DNA from 2 places in the Caminicella sporogenes DSM 14501 genome. Region 1 is predicted to be linked to the other one. Evidence: riboswitches for the same ligand, from Rfam matches in the RefSeq annotation. Region 1 holds a riboswitch; the other holds the start of a gene.
What was found. A riboswitch is a leader RNA that binds a small molecule or an ion and turns the genes downstream of it on or off. The one in region 1 is predicted to bind cobalamin.

Region 1 (5,982 bases):
TGTAAATTTTCTTCTAATATATCCATAACAGTATAATTTTTATCTATCTTAACTTTTTTATCAAATATAACATCTTTTCCATAATTCTTCGTTACTACTAATACAGCTTGACCATTTAAACTACTTCCATTCTTACTTCCACACCCACTTATAACTAAAGAAATTAAAACTATTATAAAAAATATCTTAGAAAAATTTTTTATCTTCATATTTAAACACCTCGTCTGAATATATATAAACATTTATTAAACAGCTAAAGGAGAGAAACTATTCTCCCCTTTATACAGCTTATTTAATTATTATTATCATTTAAATACCTGTAAATAACTACTGCTACCTCTGCTCTTGAAAAGAGTTTGTCCCCTCTAAATGTATTATCTTTATATCCTATCATTAAGCCCTTTTTATATACATACTTAACTCCATTTAATGCCCATATAGGAATTTGAGATTTATCTTTTATATTTAATTTATAATCTTTTACATCTGCATCAGATTTGTTCAATCTATAAAAAATCGCTGCCATTTCATTTCTAGTTATCTTATCATTTGGTCTAAATCTGCCTTCTTCATCTCCAAGAATTATATTGTTTTCATATGCAATTTTTACTGCTTTGCTAAACCAATCTGTATCCTTTACATCTTTAAATATTATATCACTATCTTTATTTGATGATAAATTTAATGCATTAACAATCAAATTAACAAATTCAGCACGAGTTATAGCTCTTTGTGGTTCATATCTGCCATTGCCAGTACCTTTTATAATATTTTGTCCTGCTAAAATTTCAATGGCATCTTTAGCCCAGCCAACATTTTCATTAACATCTTTAAAAAATACTCTCTTTGGCATTTCAATTACTGCAAATTTAGTAAAATGATTCACTTTAAATACTGCTATTCCTTCCTCAGCATCTATTACTCCTGATATAGGTATCCACTTCTTATTTTCTTCATCATACCATGCAGGAGTCAATCTATCTAAGTTCATATCTTTAGTTACAGGAAGTTTGATACTAATAGTAACTGGTTTATCAAACTTAATTCCACTTGGTTTAAATTCATAAATAGATGAATTAATCTTTACAGCATATTGTTTTGGTTTTTTACTGTTTTTATTCATTTCTTCAATACTAATATTTTTATTTTTAGTCAATGCCCTTTCTGGCACTAATAAAGATACTTCTTCCACTTTTGTATCAGCTATTATTCCTCCATCTTTTCCTATTTTTAAACTTAATTTTACTTTGTTATTATCTAATTGTTCTTTTAATTTTTTAGCTTTTTCCAAATCCATTATTTTTTCAGTTTTAAGTATAATAGTTTTATTTTTTATATCTGAAAGTTTTTTATCATATTCTTTTAATTTTTTTTCTATTTTTTCTGCCTTTTCTTTACTTATAACAGTTTGAGCTGATGATGAATTATCACTTGGCCAGCTTGGAGCTTTTCCCATAGAATCTTCACTATACCACCACAATATTTTATCAGAAGATTTAACTCTTTTATCTGCTGCTAAAACTGATGGTATACTTCCATTAACTGCATACATCCAACCATTCATACCTTTATTTCTTATTCCCTCTATCTCTTCAACAAATCCATCCCACTCTTTACTTATTCTATAATCTACTCCAGCAGCATCTAAAGCTCCTAAAGCTGTCAAACCATATTTATTATCTTTTGATAAAATTACTGTCCTTGGAAAACATATTATTTCTCCATCTTTTCCAATTATCGCTATATATACTTTAATAGTAGAATCAGAAGGCTGAACATTTTCTCCATCATCACTACTATCATTTTCTTTTACTGATAACAAATTCAATCTGGTATAAGCATCTAATACCCATGTAGCATCTACTAAATTTCTATATGTCCCAAAACTTCCATCGCTATTTAATGTCTTTTCTCTTAAATAATCTACTGGAGATTTTCCTTCACTGCTTGTCCAACTATCTAAATTTATATTTAGTACATCTAATGTCAATATTACTTCTACAGTATCCACTGCTACATCATCATAAGGACTACTTTTAAATCCACCATCTGACTGCTGTTTACTCTTTAACCATTTTAATCCGCTATTTATAGCATTTTCTACTTCATTTACTTTACTTCCCGCATAATCTTTTAAATATGCTAAAGCTCTTACTGCCTGAGCTGTAAGCATAAAATCATTATAACTATTACTCCATGCTCCTGTACTGCTGTCTTGACTTTTTAATATGTATTCTATTGCTTTTGAAACATCTATTTTTTCTATATCCCCTGCTCTTCCTAAAAGTTCATATGCTGGTATATCTGAATATGGATTTCCATCTAATGAACCATCTTCATTTCTTTCTTGTCTCTGCTTTAATATATTCAGTAAAGCTTCTGCTCTATCCTTTTCTCCCCATTCCTTTGCTGCCAAATACTCTTGTGCTGCTCTCTTTGACGATTTTGCATAAACTTCTTTTCCAGTCCAATCTTTCTTTTTCTTATCTGAATTTTTTATTGTATCGTCCATTAGTTTTATTACGTCTTCTTTTAAATTTGAACCGTTATACACCCACTCTGATACTGTTTCTCCTGCTTTTGTAAGTATATATGCTTCATATGCTCCAAATTTTCCATAACCTGCATCTACTGGAGTTCCAGTCGTATATTTATCATAATGATAATATACGGCTTTATATACAACTTCAAACACAGACTTTTCCTTAGATACAGCATTACTAATGTAATGCTTCTCAACTACTGGCATAATTGGAGTTATGCCAAAAATGAGCATAGCAATTATCATCAATTTTGCAATAATTTTCAGATTTCTTGTAGCAAATTTTTCCATGTACTCACACCCCTTTTAAATAATAAATATATATAAAACCTGATAACTTTTCTCAGGTTTCTTTTTTATACTGTAACAAAGAAAAACATTATGTTGTTCAACGCAACATAATGTTTTAATATCATATCATTGAGCAACATCTTCCCTCCGAAGATTTTTTATTTAGGCAGGTCTCCTGGCTCTGGCTTCTTCCTACTTTCTGAACTTCCCATGACATAAGTCACAGTGTTATATACCAGATTTCGTCCACCATTACAGTAGCGGGGGCTGCAGAGGATTTCCACCTCTTTCCCTTTTAATCTCTAAATAGAGAACCTAAATTAATTTTTATTAAATTTTCTGACTTAAATTATAACAAAAAGATTAATCATTAGCAACATAACAATATCTAAGTAAAAAAATAGACTGCCATCTCCACTAAGACAGCAGTCTATTTTCATTCTTATTTAATTAATTGATATAATCTGTAAAGCATAACTGCAGCTTGTGCTCTGTTTGCTTTATCTCTTGGTACAAATCTTCCATCTTCCATACCTTTTATAATACTCTCTCTTACACACATACTTACTGCATCTCTTGCCCATACTGATATTTCATCTCTATCTGTAAAAATATTTAATTCATCTGGCATTGCATTTTTAAACCCTCTTTGCCTTAACGCTTTTGCTATTATTAATGACATTTCTTCTCTTGTAATATTTCCATTTGGGTCAAATACACTTTTGCTTTTACCCTTAATTAATCCATTTTTATATGCAGCTGCTATGCTCTTATAATACCAAGCATCTTTTGCTACATCTTTAAATGATAATTCAATATCCTCTGCAGTATATCCCATCAGTTTTGTTACTAAAGTTGCAAATTCTGCCCTCGTTATTTTAGCTGCCGGGTCAAATATTCCTTCCCCTCTTCCTCTTATTATTCCTTTACTTGCAATAGATTCTATTGCCTTTCTTGCCCATTCATATCCACTTAAATCTTTAAATGTTATTTTTATTTCATTCTTATCTACTTTCTTTGCAAAATATTTACTAAAATGTGGTGTCGTAAAAGTTACCATATTTGTATTTTTATCATACTTCCCGCCAATATTTTCTACTATTCCATTATCTTTCAATAGAAATACTTGTACTGTTTCACTATCTTTTACCTCTCCGTTATATGGTATACTTACTGCCATTGGTTCTTTAAAACTATTTATTTTTTCCTTTCCTGCTTTTGCTTCTAATTGCACTACTATACTTTCACTTGGTATTTTATTTCTTTCAAGTGGAGTTAAATCATTTCTATCAATAGTTTTCACACTTAATATTACTTCTTTATCTTTTTCTTTAAATGTATTTGATGTTATTTCAAATACTACATTTTCTGTCTTTACTACTGCTTTTTCTATTCCATTTTCTTTTAATATTTTCACCATATTAACTGGAAGCTTTGCTTGTATTTCCTTTTTATTCACCTCTGGTATTTTTATAGTTATCTTCTTTTCTAGCCCTTTTTCTACTATATCTCTGTCTAATTTTTCTTTTATCATTTTTACTGTATTTACTGTATTTTCTGCTATTTCTTTAATAATTTTAATATCTACTACTGCTATTGCTTTTTCCTCTTCTATTTTTACTTCTTTTCCACCTAATTCCTTTTCACTTGCTTTTTCTAATACTTTTTCTATTAACTTTACTACTTTATCTTTTATATCTATTGCTCTCTCTCTTCCTATTTTCTTTATAAGTTCTACAGATGTTTCTATAACATTTTCTACTACTCTGTTAATTTCTTCTACATCTTTAATCTTTTCTACTACTTTTAATGTTATTTCTACATTATCTGCTGCTACTTTGTTTATTTCTTTTTTCTCTTCTTCTTTCTTTATCTTTTCTACCAGCTTTATTAACTGTTTCATTACTTTTACATTATTATCTGCTATTTCTTTTGCTCCTTTTTCTGTTTTAATTTTTTCTGAGGCTTTTTTCATAATACTTAAAACATCTTTTGCATCATTTACTGCTTTTACTGCTTCTGTTTCTGTCTTCAATCCATCTATCTTATTACCTAGTTTATCGGCAACACTTTTTATTGCCTTTACTAGCTCACTTTCTTTAGCATTTTTATCACTGACAATCTTATCTTCATTACTATATTCTGGATTTTTTACAGCTTGTTCATCATCACTTAATTTTCCTGTTCCTACTTTAATAGTTATCGGTACAGGTCTTACAATATCTATATAATTTCCTCTATTCTTTTTGTATCTTATCAGAGAAATCGTATATGTTCCATCTCTATCAAACTTTAAAGTTGCATTTCCATTTTTATCTGTTTTTACTACTTTTCCATCTATTTCAAATGGTTCTCCATTTACTAAAATAATAGCTCCTTCTACGTCTTCTCTTTCGAATAAAAATCCTTTAGGATACCCATCTACGTGTACTCTGATTTCCTCTCCAACTTTTACTGATGTCTTATCAACTCTCATCTTAGTATACACAGTATCAAATCCATATGCACCATAATACCATACAATATCATCGCCATCTTTTAGATATTTTCCATTTGAACCCACATTAGGCATTCTATCATTTACTCTATACATCCAACCAGACATTCCACCATGGTCAAATTCTCTATCACCATCAATCATGGCTATATAAAGTCCCCAGCCATAATCTTGGAAATCATATCTTATACCATAATCTTCTAATACTTTTACTATTGCATGAGCATTTGTAGGAGCTTTAAATCTATCTTTCCCCCAGCCTGAAGAAGGTGTTGCTGATGAACCATCAGCTTCCCCTAGATATTCATCTAATGAAAATAATGGTACAGTTATTTTTGTCCTAGGTATAATTGTATGGTCATATCCTTCAACTCTTATATATACTGTTTTTGACTCATCCTTTGGTACAGCACCACCTGCACCTCCACCAGAACTTGTCCCTTTTAAAGTTTTCACTTCAAGTATTTTACTAAATTCTGAAACATTTCCCAAAAAATCAACTGCTTTAATCTTATATTTATAAGTAGTATCTGCTTTAAGCCCTTCATCAGTAAATGTATTATACTTACATATTTTTATTGGATTTCCTTCAAAATTGTTTCTGTATATTCGATATTCTCTTATTCCTGAATTATCTTGCGCTGAAAATACT
Region 2 (5,982 bases), on a different contig from region 1:
TTGATGAAAATTTACCAGAAGATAAAATGATAGTTAAAAGTAAAGGTAGAAATGGCTATATAGTTTCCTCATATATGATTATATATGAAAATGGAAGAGAAATAAAAAGAAAATTGATTTCAAAAGATTATTATAAGCCGAGCAAAGAAGTGATTATAAAAGGTACTAAAAAGATAAAAAGTGATGATACAAGTATTGAAGAAAAAGATAAAATAGAAAATCAAATAATAAATTAGTAATAGAGGTGTATATATGAACAAACAATTATTAGACCATTTTTATGATAGAGAAATTGAATGTCCAATATGCAAAATGAAGTTTACTACTAAAAAGGTTAGAACTTCAGCAATTAGAGTTATTAAGAGAGATGAAGATTTTTGTCCTTATTATAAAAGTGAAAATCCTTTGTTTTATAACGTTTTTGTATGTCCAAATTGCGGATATGCAGCACTAGAAAGTACTTTTTCAAAAATAAATGAATTGGAAAAGGAAAAAATAGTAAAGTTTATAACTTCACGTTGGAAGCAGAGAAGTTATGGAAAAGAAAGAAATTTAGAAGAAGCTATACAGGTATATAAATTAGCATTGATATGTTATCAGGTGTCAAAATCTAAATATATAAATATTGGAAAAGTATGTTTGAGACTTGCTTGGTTTTATAGATATATGAATGATGAAAGAGAAAAGGAATTTTTAAAATTTACAATAGATGCATTTCAAAATGCTTATACAAAAGAAAGATTAGATAAAGAAGAATACAATGAAGTAGTGATTCTATATCTTTTAGGAGAACTTAACAGAAGAGTTGGTAATTATAAAGAGGCTATAAAGTGGTTTGATAAAGCATTAAGCAATCCAGATATAAAGAAAAAAAGACATATAGAAATTAGAGCTAGAGAGCAGTGGAGATTGGCAAGAGAAGAATATAATAATAAAAAAAATTTGCAAATAGAAAGGAGTAATGAAAATGATTTTAGTAAACACTGAAGAAGTTAAAGGAAGAGAAATAGTAGAGGTATTGGGATTGGTAAGAGGAAGTACGATTCAATCAAAACATTTGGGAAAAGATATATTAGCAGGTTTTAAAACTATAGTTGGAGGTGAAATAACACAATACACAGAAATGTTAGATGAAGCAAGACAAGTTGCTATAGACAGAATGGTAAAACAAGCTCAGGAAAAAGGGGCAAATGCAGTTGTGAATATTAGGTTTGCGACTTCAGCAATAATGCAGGGAGCAGCTGAGCTATTGGTTTACGGTACAGCAGTAAAAGTGAAATAATTTATATGTATTATCATACCAGTTGATTTTATTTAAATATTTTCAATTTCTTGTAAAAAATTGAGATAAAAATATTTTCGTAATTTTTAGACAAAACCCTAGGTTTTATTGACAATTTTTGCTGAAATTTTTATAATAAAGATTAAAGTGAAGTTTTAATTTAATATTTGTAAGTTTTAAGGTGCTTCTTTGTAAAAAAAGAAGTTAAAAGGGAAGTTCGGTGAGAGTCCGACGCAGCCCCCGCTACTGTAAGCGAATACGAAACCTTATTATGCCACTTAATTTTTTAAGGAAGGCAAGGGAGTAGGATGAAGCGCGAGCCAGGAAACCTGCCTTAAAACGTTAGCAACTACTTCGGAGGGAAGTGTATGATTTATTAAAGTATGTATAAAAATGCACTTATATTCCGTAGTGCATTTTTTTTGATTATGTAAAAAAGTCTTAATGGAAAAAGTTTTTAGACCTTTTCCATTATTTTTATAAACATAATATTTTTTATTAGAGATAATTTCAAATTTTCAGGAGGTATATATGAAAAAAGGTAAATTTTATGGGGTTGGAGTTGGACCGGGGGATTCAGAACTTATAACTGTTAAAGCAAAGAGGATATTAAATGAAGTAGACGTAGTAATATGTCCAGAAAAGAGAAAGTCAGCAGGAAGTTTTGCTTACGATATAGCTAAAGAGCATATAAAAAAAGATGTGAAGATAATATATTTAACTTTTCCTATGATATATGATGAAAATGAGCTTCAAAATAAATGGGAAGAAAATGCACTTATTATAGCAAAGCTTCTAAATGAAGGCAAATCAGTGGCATTTATTACTTTAGGTGACCCTACGGTTTATAGTACATATATGTATCTTTTACCTTATTTAAAAAAATATGATGTTGAAGTTGAAACTATACCCGGAATAACTTCTTTTTGTTCAGTAGCAGGTAGTTTGAACATACCCATAGTGGAATGGGAAGAAGGTTTTAGTGTAGTTCCATTGAGAAAAGGTGATGGGGACAAGTTAATAAGAGCTTTAGATAATTTTGAAAATGTTATAGTAATGAAACCGTCAAATGATTGTAAAATTCTTGCCAATGAGCTAATAAAAAGAGGACTTGAAAATAATTTTATTTTAATTTCTAAATGTGGTACAGAAGAAGAAAGAGTTATTACAGATATAGATATAGTAAAAAGTGAAAAAATCCCATATCTTTCTACAATGATAATCAAAAAAAATGGATTAAAGATGTATAAATAAGAGTAATGAAAACATATTTATACCTTACTTCCAACTTTGGAGGAGTTTATATGAATTCAAACAAAAAAATAATTTTGATAACCGGCGGAGCAAGAAGTGGAAAAAGTTCTTTTGCTGAAAAATACGTATCTGAAATAGGAAAGAAAATAGCTTATATAGCTACTGCTATACCTTTTGATGATGGCATGAAGAATAGAATAAAAAGACATAGAGAATCAAGACCAAGCGAATGGACTACTTTTGAAATGTATAGAGATATTTATAAACATATACAAAAAATTGCCAAAAAGCACGATACAGTACTATTAGATTGTATGACAATTATGATTACTAATCTGATGTTTGATAATTCAAATATAGATTGGGATAAAGTTGATTGGGAAGAAGTAGATGATATTGAAAATGATATAAAAGAGCAAATTGTTTTACTAATTGATGAAGTAAAAAAAGCAGAAATAAATATGGTTATTGTTACTAATGAGCTTGGCATGGGAATTGTTCCGGAAAGTAGATTGTCTAGAATTTTTAGAGATATAGCTGGAAGGATGAATCAGTTAATTGCAGGAAAAGCTGACGAAGTTTATTTTATAGTTTCAGGTATACCTGTAAAGATAAAGTAGAAAGGACATAAAGATGAAGCGTTTTATTTTAATGATTCAGTTTTTAACTCGTATACCTATAAGGTTTAATTTAAATGTTACAGAAGAAGATTTTTTAAATGGTATAATATATTTTCCGCTAGTTGGCTTAATTATTGGTACTTTCATTTTAGCAGGATATTATATTGGACTTAATTTAGGAGGAAGTTTTTTAGCAGCTGTATTTGCTGTAATAGTAGAAATAATCATTACGGGTGGACTGCATCTTGATGGACTTGCAGATACTTTTGATGGAATTTACAGCAATAGACCAAAAGATAGAGTATTGGAAATAATGAAAGACAGTAGACTTGGAACAAATGGAGCTTTAGCACTTTTTTGTGTACTAATTATGAAAATGGCATTAATAAATAAAATACCTATTCCATATATTTATCCTATTTTACTTTTAATGCCTGTGGCTTCAAGATTAAATATTGTAGTGGCATGTAAAATTGGAAAAACTGCAAAAGCAAATGGAATGGGCAATTTATTTATTGGAAAAATAACTAATATGCAGTTAATTATTGCATATGTGATTTCAATTGTTTTAGCATTATTGTTTCCAATTGCCATGTTGTGCATATTGATAGTCAATTTATTTGCTTTATGGTATGTAAGACATATTACATTGAAGATAGATGGAATAACAGGAGATATATTAGGTTCATTGATTGAACTTTCAGAGATAATATTTTTGTTAAGCTATATAATTTTCTTTATATTTATATGACTTAGGTGGTAGTGATGTTAGAAATAATATTTGTAAGACATGGAGAAACAGAAACTAATAAAAAAAAGTTGTTTAGCGGGTGGACTAATTCAAAATTGACTAAAAAGGGAATACAACAGGCTGAAATGGTCTGTGAAAAATTAAAAAATGAAAAGTTAAATATGATAATATGCAGTGATTTAGATAGATGTTTAAAGACAGCTCAAATAATAAATAAACATCATGGAGTTAATATTATTGAAGAACCGGGACTTAGGGAAATAAATTTTGGTAAATGGGAAAATTTAAGCTATGGAGAAATATGTGAAAAATATCCAGAAAAGTCTAAAAAATGGGAAAAAGATTTTGTTAACTTTATTTTTCCAGATGGTGAAAGTTTATATCAAATGTATGATAGGGTAAATGGAGCATATAAAAACATAGTTAAAAGCTGTAAAAATGGTAAAATACTGATTGTATCTCATTCTGGAGTTATTAGAGCTATATTATCTCAAGAAATATGTAAAAGTATAGATGGATATTGGAAATTCAATATTTATAATTGTGGTATTGCAAGGCTGCAATATGTGGATGGATTTCCGGTTTTAATTGCAGTAAATCAGTAAAAAAGGACAATTACTGGCAGTGGATAATAGATAAAGGATTAAAAAAATTAAAAGCTGAAAGCAAGAGGATGATAATTATGAAAATACCAAGATTTGTTATTGCAGGGACTCAAAGTGGTGTCGGTAAGACAACACTGTCTATAGGAATAATGAAAGCTCTTAGAAAAAGAGGGTTAAATGTGCAGTCCTACAAAGTTGGTCCCGATTATATTGACCCTGCTTTTCATAGTTTTGTAACAGGTAATAAATCTAGAAATCTTGACAGTTGGATGTTGAAAGAAAACGCAATAAAAGATATTTTTTTTAAAAATTCATTTGACAAGGATATTTCTATAATTGAAGGGGTAATGGGGTTTTATGATGGTTTTGGTATAGAAAAAGATAACGGAAGTACAGCTCATTTATCTAAAATTCTCAAATGTCCTGTCATACTGATAATAAATGGAAGTGGTATGTCATCTAGTGCTGCTGCACAGGTATTAGGATATAAACTATACGATGAAAAAGTTAATATTAAAGGGGTTATTGTAAATAATGTTTCAGGTTGGAAACATTATGAATTGATTAAAGAGGCAGTAGAAAAATTTACGGGAATTAAGTGTGTAGGATATTTAAAAAAGAATATAGATATAAAACTAGAAAGCAGACATTTAGGGTTAATACCTTCCGTAGAAGTAGAAAATTTAAAAGAAAAAATTGACAAACTTTCAAGTATGGTGGAAGAAACTATTAATATAGATGAAATAATAAAAATATCTAAAGGAGCTTTAGCATTAAACCATGTATATAATTATGATAGTAAAAATGGATTTAGAGATGTCAATATAGGAGTGGCGTTAGATAAAGCTTTTAATTTTTATTATCAAGATAATTTAGACCTATTAGAAGAATTAGGAGCAAATTTAATATATTTTAGTCCTTTGAAAGATAAAAAATTGCCTGATAATTTACATGGATTGTATTTAGGTGGTGGATTTCCAGAGGTTTTTGCAAAAGAGCTTGAAGAAAATAAAGAGTTGAGAGATGAAATAAAAAAAGTATCAAATATGGGAATGCCAATATATGCAGAGTGTGGTGGGTTAATGTACTTATGCAAGTCTATTACAACTCTTGATGGAAAAAAATATGAGATGGTTGGGATATTTGATAGAAATACGAAAATGACTAATAGACTTCAAAGATTTGGATATGTAAATGTAAATATTCTCAAGCCATGTACTATATCGAATACATTAACTAAAGTAAAAGCTCATGAATTTCATAGGTCTATTATAGATGAAAGTAATAATGACGACTGCGTCTATAGAGTTGATAAAGTTAGAGAAAATAAGATTATAAACTCTTGGAAATGTGGAATTTTAAAAAATAATACTTTAGCAGCTTATGCACATATACACTTTTACAGTAATAAAAAATTGGCTGAGGATTTTGTAGAAAATTGCAGAGTATTTAAAAAAGGAAGTGTTTAAA

Region 2: another riboswitch for cobalamin. It lies ahead of cobI (precorrin-2 C(20)-methyltransferase); the one in region 1 lies ahead of BUA90_RS05675 (S-layer homology domain-containing protein).

What each region holds. Positions count from the first base shown of each region.
Region 1 covers NZ_FRAJ01000008.1:41,049-47,030, forward strand. The annotation lists gene BUA90_RS05670 (DUF4430 domain-containing protein) at 1-209, opposite strand, end outside; gene BUA90_RS05675 (S-layer homology domain-containing protein) at 293-2,833, opposite strand; cobalamin riboswitch at 2,982-3,167, opposite strand; gene BUA90_RS12260 (S-layer homology domain-containing protein) at 3,276-5,982, opposite strand, start outside.
Region 2 covers NZ_FRAJ01000005.1:27,046-33,027, reverse strand. The annotation lists gene BUA90_RS03155 (VanW family protein) at 1-236, shown strand, start outside; gene BUA90_RS03150 (DUF2225 domain-containing protein) at 253-987, shown strand; gene BUA90_RS03145 (YbjQ family protein) at 968-1,282, shown strand; cobalamin riboswitch at 1,445-1,633, shown strand; gene cobI (precorrin-2 C(20)-methyltransferase) at 1,814-2,536, shown strand; gene cobU (bifunctional adenosylcobinamide kinase/adenosylcobinamide-phosphate guanylyltransferase) at 2,587-3,156, shown strand; gene cobS (adenosylcobinamide-GDP ribazoletransferase) at 3,170-3,907, shown strand; gene cobC (alpha-ribazole phosphatase) at 3,922-4,512, shown strand; gene BUA90_RS03120 (cobyrinic acid a,c-diamide synthase CobB) at 4,590-5,981, shown strand.